Regions from separate parts of the Mesorhizobium sp. B4-1-1 genome, predicted to be linked through region 2. Evidence: predicted binding sites of a transcription regulator. Region 2 holds the regulator's gene; each other region holds the start of a gene.

Evidence for each region. Region 2 encodes LexA, which represses DNA repair genes until DNA is damaged. Its sites were predicted from a motif close to TGTTCNNNNTGTGTTCNG; they were not measured.
Region 1: recA (recombinase RecA) is a predicted target of LexA. The motif match lies at 1,407-1,424, and genes of this name have one in related genera.
Region 3: FJW10_RS27945 (metallopeptidase family protein) is a predicted target of LexA. The motif match lies at 2,288-2,305, and genes of this name have one in related genera.

What each region holds. Positions count from the first base shown of each region.
Region 1 covers NZ_VFTH01000001.1:273,672-277,152, reverse strand. The annotation lists gene FJW10_RS01395 (pseudouridine-5'-phosphate glycosidase) at 1-224, opposite strand, end outside; gene FJW10_RS01390 (carbohydrate kinase family protein) at 264-1,202, opposite strand; gene recA (recombinase RecA) at 1,483-2,580, shown strand; gene alaS (alanine--tRNA ligase) at 2,920-3,481, shown strand, end outside.
Region 2 covers NZ_VFTH01000001.1:53,303-56,783, forward strand. The annotation lists gene kynU (kynureninase) at 1-1,149, opposite strand, end outside; gene lexA (transcriptional repressor LexA) at 1,596-2,330, shown strand; gene FJW10_RS00275 (ComEC/Rec2 family competence protein) at 2,371-3,481, opposite strand, start outside.
Region 3 covers NZ_VFTH01000031.1:10,013-13,493, forward strand. The annotation lists gene FJW10_RS27935 (CoA ester lyase) at 364-1,242, shown strand; gene FJW10_RS27940 (DUF1737 domain-containing protein) at 1,272-1,478, shown strand; gene FJW10_RS27945 (metallopeptidase family protein) at 1,706-2,143, opposite strand; gene FJW10_RS30900 (hypothetical protein) at 2,328-3,413, shown strand; gene FJW10_RS27955 (DUF6504 family protein) at 3,355-3,481, shown strand, end outside.

The sequences.
Region 1 (3,481 bases), 220 kb from region 2:
AGGCCTATCTTGATGCGGCCGTCGACCACGGCGATCGTCGCAGGCATCGCGCCGCCATCGATGATGATCTGTTCGACCTTGGCGGCCATCGCGCCATTGTCGGGGTAGGGCATGCCGTGGGTGATGATGGTGCTTTCCAGCGCCACCACCGGCCGGCCGGCGGCAAGCGCCTCCGCCACGGGCGGGTGGATGTCGACGAAAGGGCGGGCGGTGTCGGGCGTCATGGCTGTCTCCGGTCAGGAGGAAGTGGATGTCTGGTGGCCCTATGCCACCTCCCGCGGCTCCGGCACAAGGCCAAGCGCCTGCATGAAGTTGCCCGCGGTGAAGGACGGCACGGCCTCCGGGCTCTCGATGGCCAGCATCGCCGCGGCAAGGCCTTCGCGCAGCGCGGCACGCAGCGGCAGGCCGCGCAGCAAGGCGGCGACCGTTGCGCCGGTCAAGGCGTCGCCGGCCCCGGTCACGTCGGCAATCTTGCGCGGCGCGGGTGGATCGATCTCGAAGATGCCGGTGTCGTCGAAGCCCAGAACCGAGGCGCTGCCGGACGTGACCACACCGGCATTCAGGCCGGCCCGCCTGAGCGCGTCGACAAGGGTTTCGCCCGATAGCTCGGCGCCGGCCAACGCTGCGGCTTCGCGGCGGTTCATGAAAAGCAGCGACAGGTCGTCGAGCAGCGGCGCAAGGCGCACGACCTTGGCCGGCGAGACGGCGATGGCGAAGACCGGCCGGCCACCGGCAAGCGCTACCATGCGCTCCAGCGCCGCCGTCGGCAGGTTGGCGTCGCACAGGATGGCGTCGGCCGCGGCTATCGCCTCGCGCACCTTGGAACGCCTCATCTGCTTGGGGAAGGCAAGATCGTAGAGCGCCATGTCGGCCAGCCCGACGATCAGCTCACCTTCGGCGTCGATCAACGCCGTGTAGCTCGGCGTCGTGCGGTCGAGGAACACCACGGAGAGGTCCGCTATTCCGGCGTTGTCGATCGCCAAGGCGACGGTGTCGGCCGCGGCGTCGCCGCCGCGCACCGATACCAGCGAGGCCGACACGCCGCGCTTGACCACGCTGCGCAGCGCGTTGAAAACCACGCCGCCGACGTCCTCGCGCATGATGCCGGGATTTGAAGCGGCGGGCACATAGGCGCCCGAGACCTGGCCGCGCCGGTCGATATGGGCTCCGCCCAGCGCCAGGATTGTTGGGGATGTCGGCATGCGGATATGGTAACCTTGGTTGATGGTTGGCTGCGCACACTAGGTTTCTGCGCGTCGCCCCGCAATCGGCGCCGCGATTCGGGACATGGGATATCAAATCTCTTCTGGACCAGTGGTTCTGTTTCGCTCAAGCCCTGGTGGGACAAAGAAAGAACATAGCCAGATATTGATTGTTTTTCAGCTGCTTGCTGCCCCTTGCCAAATGAGAACAAAAAAGGTACAAAACAAGCAGGGATCACGGATTGTCCGGCCTTCATTGACGACCAAGGGGTGATGTATCATGGCTCAGAATTCTTTGCGGCTTGTAGAGGATAAGGCAGTGGACAAATCAAAGGCTCTGGACGCGGCGCTGTCGCAAATCGAGCGCGCTTTCGGCAAGGGCTCGATCATGCGGCTCGGCGCCAACGAGCAGGTGGTCGAGATCGAAACCGTGCCGACCGGCTCGCTCGGCCTCGACATCGCGCTCGGCGTCGGCGGCCTGCCGCGCGGCCGCATCATCGAGATTTACGGTCCGGAAAGCTCGGGCAAGACGACGCTGGCGCTGCACACGGTGGCGGAAGCCCAGAAGAAGGGCGGCATCTGCGCCTTCGTCGATGCCGAGCACGCGCTCGACCCGGTCTATGCCCGCAAGCTTGGCGTCGACCTCGAGAACCTTTTGATCTCGCAGCCCGACACCGGCGAGCAGGCACTGGAAATCTGCGACACGCTGGTGCGTTCGGGCGCCATCGACGTGCTGGTCGTCGACTCGGTGGCGGCACTGACGCCGCGCGCCGAAATCGAAGGCGAGATGGGCGATTCGCTGCCCGGTCTTCAGGCTCGCCTGATGAGCCAGGCGCTGCGCAAGCTGACCGCCTCGATCTCGCGCTCCAACACAATGGTCATCTTCATCAACCAGATCCGCATGAAGATCGGCGTCATGTTCGGCTCGCCCGAGACGACCACCGGCGGCAACGCGCTGAAATTCTACGCCTCGGTGCGCCTCGACATCCGCCGCATCGGCTCGGTCAAGGACCGCGACGAAGTCGTCGGCAACCAGACCCGCGTCAAGGTGGTGAAGAACAAGCTGGCCCCGCCCTTCAAGGTGGTCGAGTTCGACATCATGTATGGCGAGGGCGTGTCGAAGACCGGCGAACTGATCGATCTCGGCGTCAAGGCCGGCGTCATCGAGAAGTCGGGTGCCTGGTTCTCCTACAATTCGCAGCGCCTCGGCCAGGGCCGCGAGAACGCAAAACTGTTCCTGCGCGACAATCCCGATACGGCGCGTGAGGTCGAACTTGCATTGCGCCAGAATGCCGGGCTGATCGCCGAGAAATTCCTCGAGAATGGCGGCTCCGAAGGCGGCGACGACGGTTTCGAGGACGAAGCCGGCGCCTTGTAGGGCCGGTTCGCTCCAGGAAGACCGCGCAGCCGTTTCCTGTTCGGGACTGGGCGAAAGCTATTCGTCGGCTTAGTCGGAGTTCGGCCACAATCCTTGTTTATCGGCTTATGCTTATGTAACCGAGTTCTTGAGTATTGCGTACCCGAAACCGCCGGCCTTCGCGCCGGCGGTTTTGCATTTTGCGGGCCGCGCCGGGCCGGCGCTCGCCGGCGGATTGACCTAACTCCGTGTTTCTGGACAGGCTCAAGAGCTACGGCTAAAAGGCCAATCTATCTTCTAAGCACCAAAGCCCATTTGCCGCCGGCAACGCCGGCGGTTCTCGCGAAAAGGCAGTACGCAATGAGTGGCGTGAACGACATCCGGTCGACATTTCTCGACTACTTCCGCAAGGAGGGCCACGAGATCGTCGCCTCCAGCCCGCTGGTGCCGCGCAACGATCCGACGCTGATGTTCACCAACGCCGGCATGGTGCAGTTCAAGAACGTCTTCACCGGCCTGGAGAAGCGTCCCTATTCGCGAGCGTCCACCGCGCAGAAGAGCGTGCGTGCCGGCGGCAAGCACAACGACCTCGACAATGTCGGCTACACCGCGCGCCATCTCACCTTCTTCGAGATGCTCGGCAATTTCTCGTTCGGCGACTATTTCAAGGAGCGCGCGATCGAGCTTGCCTGGAACCTGATCACCAAGGGTTTCGGCCTGAAGAAGGACAAGCTGCTCGTCACCGTCTATCACACCGACGACGAGGCGGCCGGTTACTGGAAGAAGATCGCCGGCTTCTCCGACGACCGCATCATCCGCATCCCGACCTCGGACAATTTCTGGGCGATGGGCGACACCGGCCCGTGCGGTCCGTGCTCGGAAATCTTCATCGATCGCGGCGAGCATATCTGGGGCGGCCCGC
Region 2 (3,481 bases):
GCCGACATAGAGCGGGGTAAAACCGAAGCGCATGGTCGACGGCGCCCGAAAATCACCGATCACGCCGCGTTCGATCAGGGCCCGCATGATCTGGTAGCCATGCAGGTGAATGAAGGAAATCTGGCTGCCGCGTTTGGCGCCGTCGCGGGTGCTTTCCAGCGTAAGATCGTAACCGCCGCACCGTGCTTCGACGAGTTCGATGAACAGATCGGCCAGCGCAATGCTCTTCCTCCGCACCGTCGCCAGGTCAACGCCGTTCCAGATGTCGAGCGCGCCTTTCAGCGTCCGCATCGACAAGACCGGCTGCGTGCCGCACAGAAATCGGCGGATGCCGGTGCCTGGCGCATAGGCTTGCTCGAAGGCGAACGGCCGTGCATGGCTCCACCACCCGCTGAGCGGCTGCCGCACATCGGCAAGATGCCGCTCGGCCGCATAGATGAAAGCAGGAGAACCCGGCCCGCCATTGAGATATTTATAGGTGCAGCCGACGGCGAAATCGGCGCTTGCCCTGTCAAGTTCTACCGGCATGGCGCCCGCGCTGTGGCAGAGATCCCATACGATCAGCGCACCGGCGTCATGCGCCATGCGCGTAAGCGCCGCCATGTCGCGCAACTCGCCGGACTTGTAATTGACGTGGTTGACCAACACCACCGCGACGCGTTCGTCGATCAGTTCCTCGATGGTCGGCGCGTCCACGCCAGCCAGGCGCAGGACAGCGTTCTTTCCGGTCGAGGCCACCCCTTCGGCCATATAGATATCGGTCGGAAAACTGTCGCCCTCGGCAACGATCACGGTTCGGTCCGGCCGCATCGCCATCGCCGCGTGCAGCACTTTGTAGATGTTGATCGACGTGGTGTCGCAGACCACGGTCTGGCCCGGCGCCGCGCCGATCAGGCGCCCGAGCCGGTCGCCCAGCTCGACCGGCATGTCGAACCATCCATCCTTGTTCCAGGCACGAATGAGGTCATGCGCCCACTCCTCGGCGGCTGCCTTGCGCAACTCGTCGAATGCGGCGTGCGAGGCCGCTCCCAACGAATTCCCATCGAGGTAGATCACCCCCTCCGGCAGGACGAAGCGATCGCGCAGGGCGCGCAGCGGATCCGCGGCATCCATCGCCTCGATCTCGGCGAGATCAGGAATTCCCCCCATCATGCTGCCGCCTCCATTTCGGCATGGCGCCTCACGCGGTTGGCCAAGGGCGGTTGTCTCACCACCGTCCATGCCACGGCAAGAACCTTCTGCGCCATGTTAGCTGGTCCATAGACGGCGAAGACCATGGATCGGAATCATTGCCGAAGTTGGCATTTTGGGTCCGTTTCGTTCACGGTGAAGCACATTCGCGCAAAGCCGAAGCGATCCCGCCCCCGCCTTTGTGGCGGTGGTGGACCGCGCTGCAGCTTGAGGAGGGCTGCAAAATCGAGCGGAATCAATGACACCGCCGACCTGGCTCGGCCGAGTATCGCTTGGATGCAACATTGTTTCCGAAATCTCAACAAATTCACTAAACTTTAAACGGTTGCGGAACACAACTGGAACAGATAGTGTTTGTTCTGGGTTTGTTTTTCTGATTCTGGTTTCAGAACCAAGGGGCCGCCATGCTGACGCGCAAACAACATGAACTGCTGATGTTCATCCATGAACGCCTCAAGGAGAGCGGGATTCCGCCGTCTTTCGACGAGATGAAGGAAGCGCTCGACCTGGCCTCCAAATCGGGCATCCATCGGCTGATCACGGCGCTGGAAGAACGCGGCTTCATTCGCCGGCTGCCGAACCGTGCGCGCGCGCTTGAAGTGCTGCGGCTGCCCGACTCGATCGCGCCCGGCCTGAATGCAGCGAGAAAGTTTTCGCCGAGCGTCATCCAGGGCGGCCAGGGCAATCTCGGCCGCCAGGTCAAGCCGGCCACGCCCTCGCGCACGCCGACACCCAGCAATGACGACGACGCTGTTTCGGCCGTATCCATTCCCGTGATGGGTCGCATCGCCGCCGGCGTGCCGATAGACGCCATCCAGCACCAGACGCATTCGATCTCGGTGCCGCCGGACATGATCATGGGCGGCGAGCATTATGCGCTGGAGGTCAAGGGCGACTCGATGATCGAGGCCGGTATCTTCGACGGCGATACCGTCATAATCCGCAACGCCAATACGGCAAGTCCGGGCGAGATCGTGGTGGCGCTGGTCGACGACGAGGAAGCGACCCTGAAGCGGTTTCGTCGCAAGGGTGCCTCGATCGCGCTCGAGGCCGCCAACCCGGCGTACGAGACCCGTATCTTCGGACCGGACCGGGTCAAGGTTCAGGGTAAGCTCGTCGGACTCATCCGCCGTTACTGAGCAGAACCGCGCGGCGGTCTTCGCCGGAACTGCGTGCCATCTATTCTGTAGGCTGCGGCGCGACCGCCGGCTTTTCCGGTCGTTGATAGGGCGGCAGCCCCCTCGCCTCACGCGCGTATTTCCGCTGCTCGTGCCAGGGCCGGTACGGTTCTTCGACCGCGTAGCGAACAGTTGGCCGCGCGGTTGCCGATTGCGGATCGAAGAAGATGGCGGCGCTGCCGTCGCGTGCCAGCTGCCGCTTGGTGACGACAAGCACGCGCGGATCGCGGCATGGGTTGTAGGCCGTGGCGTCGTCGATGACGATGAGGTCGGCGAAACCGCAAGCAGGCCGGGCGCTGGCGCGATTCTCGGCGAGCGCGACGATGGCGCCGGAAGGATGCCGGCCGATGCAGAGGTCGCCGGTGCAATAGAACGGCGAGCCGGGCGGCAGGTGGACGGGATCGGCGATGTCCATGGCGTCTTTGGCGAACGTCTCCGGCGGTACGATTTCCTCGGCTTTCAGCGCCCGTTTCCAGTTGTCGGTGGTGAACTCGTTGGAGCGCGTGCGGTTGATGGCAAGCTCGCCGCCGCCGATCGGCATCGCCACCAGATGCGCGTCCTCCGAGACAAGCACATCCGGGGCGCGGGCATGGGGAATGGCCAGCAGCGCGGCGAGCGCGAAGGGTATGGCGGCAAGCCTCAGCCAGGTGGTGGCCATCGTCGCGATGACCAGCGCGACCGTGGCCAGCAGCACCGACTGGATCGAGATCAGCCCGACGGCATCGACCGGTGAGCGCTCGGAGATCCACGCCGAGATGGCGATCATCGCCGTCAGGCCCTGGCCCATCACATAAAGGAATGGGCCGTCGAAGCCGAAGGGCATGGCCAGCGCGCTCAACACAGCAAACGGCATGACGATCAACGAAACGATCGGCATGACCGCCAGATTGGCCAGCAGGCTGAGCGGCGACACGCGCTGGAAGTGCCAGATCGCAAACAACAATGTCGCGCTGCCCGCGATGAGCGACGTTATAGCGGCGCCGCCCACTCCAACCGCCACTTTTCGCGACACGAAGCCGAGAAACGAACGCTTTGCCGGCGGCGCGGTCGTTTTGCCGGCGCGATAGTCGGCAAAACCGGCATAGGCGCCGACCAGCGCGGCGGTGGCGGCG
Region 3 (3,481 bases), on a different contig from region 2:
CACGGTGAACGCGCGGCGGAATCCCGGAGCTTTTCAGCAAGGGTTTGCAGTTTTCGTGCAAGACAGCCCGGCGCCGGCGCCCGAGACGCTCGAGTACGGCAATCGCATATGGCGGTGCCAGCCCCTGGGATGTCGTCAAAGGCGATAGAGAGGGTTCTTGCGCGTGAAACGGCGACGTATCCTTCGTCATTCCAGGGCGGAGCAAGGAGCGAAGCGACGCGGCGCAGATCCTGGAATGACGAAGGACAGGTAGGTAGGACAGCGTGCGCCTCCGCCCTGCCGGGCATCTCACCCTTGCGGCCCCTCAAGGAGAAGATTGCTCCCCGCCTTGCCTCATCCGCCATCACCCTGCATAGATCGGCCATGGCTCAGGAACCCTACCGCCCGCGCCGCTCGGTGCTTTACATTCCCGCCTCGAACGACAAGGCGCTCGCCAAAATCGGCGCCTTGGCCTGCGACGCCGTCATCATCGATCTCGAGGACGCCGTCCTGCCCGCCGACAAGAAAGCCGCGCGCGACAAGATTGCCGGCATCCTTGGCCGGCGCGAAAAACGCTGCGAAATGGTGGTGCGCGTCAACCCGCTCGCCAGCGAATGGGGCGCCGACGATCTGTTGGCCATGGCCAAGGCCGAGCCCGACGGCATTCTCCTGCCCAAGATCGGCACGCCGCGCGACATCCTCGAGGCGGGTGACCTGCTCGACGACAATTTCGCGCCGGACGGCGTGAAACTGTGGGCGATGGTCGAGACGCCCAAAGCGCTGCTCAACATCGGCGCCATCGCCGAGCTTGGCCGCGATCCAGCGTCGCGCCTCGCTTGTTTCGTCGCCGGAACGAATGACCTGGTGAAGGCGACCGGCATCCTGGCGACGCCCGACCGGCGCTATCTGATGCCCTGGCTGATGCAACTGGTGCTCGCCGCGCGGGCCGGCGGCCTCGACGTGATCGACGGCGTCGCCAATGATTTTCGCGACCTCGACGCCCTGGCGCGCGAATGCGCCGACGGCGCGGCCATGGGTTTCGACGGCAAGTCGCTGATCCATCCCGCCCAGATCGAGCCGGCGAACCGCGCCTTCACGCCGTCGCCCGAGGCGCTGGCCAGGGCCCGTGCGATCAGGGATGCGTTCGCGCGGCCCGAAAATACCGGCAGGGGCGTGATCGCGATGGACGGCCGCATGGTCGAGCGGCTGCATCTGGCGGAAGCCGAGAAACTTCTGGCGAAGGCGATAATCATCGGCGCATGATGCGCCGATATTCAAGACAGGCTCGAAAAATGAAACTCTACCGCTTTCTGTCCGGCCCGGACGATTCAACCTTCTGCCACAAGGTGACGGCGGCCCTGAACAAGGGCTGGCACCTGTTCGGCTCGCCGACCTACGCCTATGACAAGAAGACCAAGTCGATGCGCTGCGGCCAGGCCGTGGTGAAGGATGTCGAAGGTCAGGACTACGGCCCGGACACCAAGCTGAGCGACTGGTAGAAAGGACGCAACCCCCACTTCGTCATTCTAGGGCGGAGCAGGAGCGAAGCTCCGTCGCGCAGACCCTAGAGGCGCAGCGGATCAGAATATAGGGGACGTTTGCGGGTGTCGGGCGGCAAGCGTTCCGTTCTGCACCGCGGGTTTGGTGTTGATGGAACGGCATGGATCCTAGGGTCTGCGCGCGTCGCTTCGCTTCTTGCTTCGCCCTAGGATGACGAAGTGCGCGCTCAGCCCGCCGCCGCCTGCTCGGCCGCTTCCTCGATGCGCTCCATGTCGTCGTCCGACAGGCCGAAATGGTGGCCGATCTCGTGGATCAGCACGTGGGTGACGATGTCGCCCATCGTCTCTTCGTTCTCGGCCCAGTAGTCGAGTATGGCGCGGCGGTAGAGCGTGATGCGGTTCGGCCCCTCGCCGGTCTGCGGGTTCCAGCGCTCGGCGATGCCACGTCCTTCGAACAGGCCGAGCAGGTCGAAAGGCGTCTCCAGCGACAGGTCGTCCATGATCTCGTCGGTCGGGAAATCGGCGATCTGGATAATGATCTCGCCGGTGAGCTTGCGGAATTCGTCCGGCAGATGGGCATAGGTCTCCAGCGCCAGAAGCTCCATCTCGTCCATCGACGGGGAGAGCTGGTCGTGCCAGGTGCGTGTCTTATAGATGCGGGCCATGAAATTTCCTTTGATCCCGGCATATAGGCTTTCGCGCGGGTCGAGGCAAATGAGCCGGCTGGGCGTTCGCTTTCAGGGTAAAGGCTCGAAGGAATAAATTCCTTGTGACTCTGCTTGACTCTTCCGGACGCCTCTGGAATCTATAGGAACATAACAGGAACAATTGCTGCTGGAAGTGAACGTCATGGCGATGAGCGCCGTGGCGCGGGACACTGTTTTTGCCCTGCGCCGCCAGATCGCGAAGATCGAGGGAACGCTGCCCGAGCGCCTGCAGGCGCCGACGGCTGGCGCGCCTGGGGCGATTCCAGGAGAAGTGCGAAGCGGTCTTCCGTCCGCAATTGCGGAAAAGCTGAACCGCTCTGGCGATGCCACCGGACCGGATATGACGCGGGACAGGACGATCGTCCGGCGTGGGCTCGCCGTGGCTTCGGCGGACGCCTTCCTGCATACCGGCATCGGTCGCCTCGATGCCGCCCTCGGCGGCGGCCTGCCCAAGGCGGCGCTCAGCGAAATCCATGGCCTGGAGACCCGCGATGCCGGCGCCGTTGCCGGCTTCGCGCTGTCGCTCGTAAGCCTGGTCCTCAGAGAGAAGCAGGGCCTGCCGATCCTCTGGGTCGGCACGGCGGAAATTTTCCACGAGGCCGGCTTTCCCTATGCCAGGGGCCTTCACGCCCTGTTCGGCATCGAGCCGGAGCAATTGCTGTTTTCCGAGGCGCCAAAACTGCTCGATGCGCTGTGGATCGCCGAGGAGGCCGCCCGCATGACGGCCTTTGCCGCGGTCATCCTCGAGATCCGCGGAAGTCCGCGGCGGCTCGACCTCACCGCCACGCGCCGGCTGCACGCCCGCGCCCAGAATGCCGGCCGGCCGCTGCTTTTGCTGCGCCAGGCCGGCGAGGCCGACCCCACTGCCGCCCCGGTGCGCCTCATCGTCTCGGCGGCGGCGGCGGCAAGCCGCGAAACCGTCGCCGGGCCGCTCGCCGGCTCGATCGGCCGCCCCGCCTTCAAACTCGATATCGGCAAGAGCCGCACGGCCCTGCCCGGACAATTCACACTGGAGTGGAACCCAAATGAGCACGCTTTTGCAGAAAGAACAGAGAATTCTGTCGCTGTGGTTCCCGCATCTGGCCGCGGAGCGGATCCTGCGCCAGCGCCTGGGGCGGTCCTGGCGTTCCCGGCCCCCGCATCACCTGCCGTCACCTCACCCGCCGCTTGTGATCAGCCATCGCGACAACAACACCCAGCGCATCGCGGCCCTCGACGAGCGGGCTGAGGCGCTCAGATTGAAGCGCGGCATGGGCATCGCCGATGCGCGCGCCATGCATCCCTCGATCGATGTGG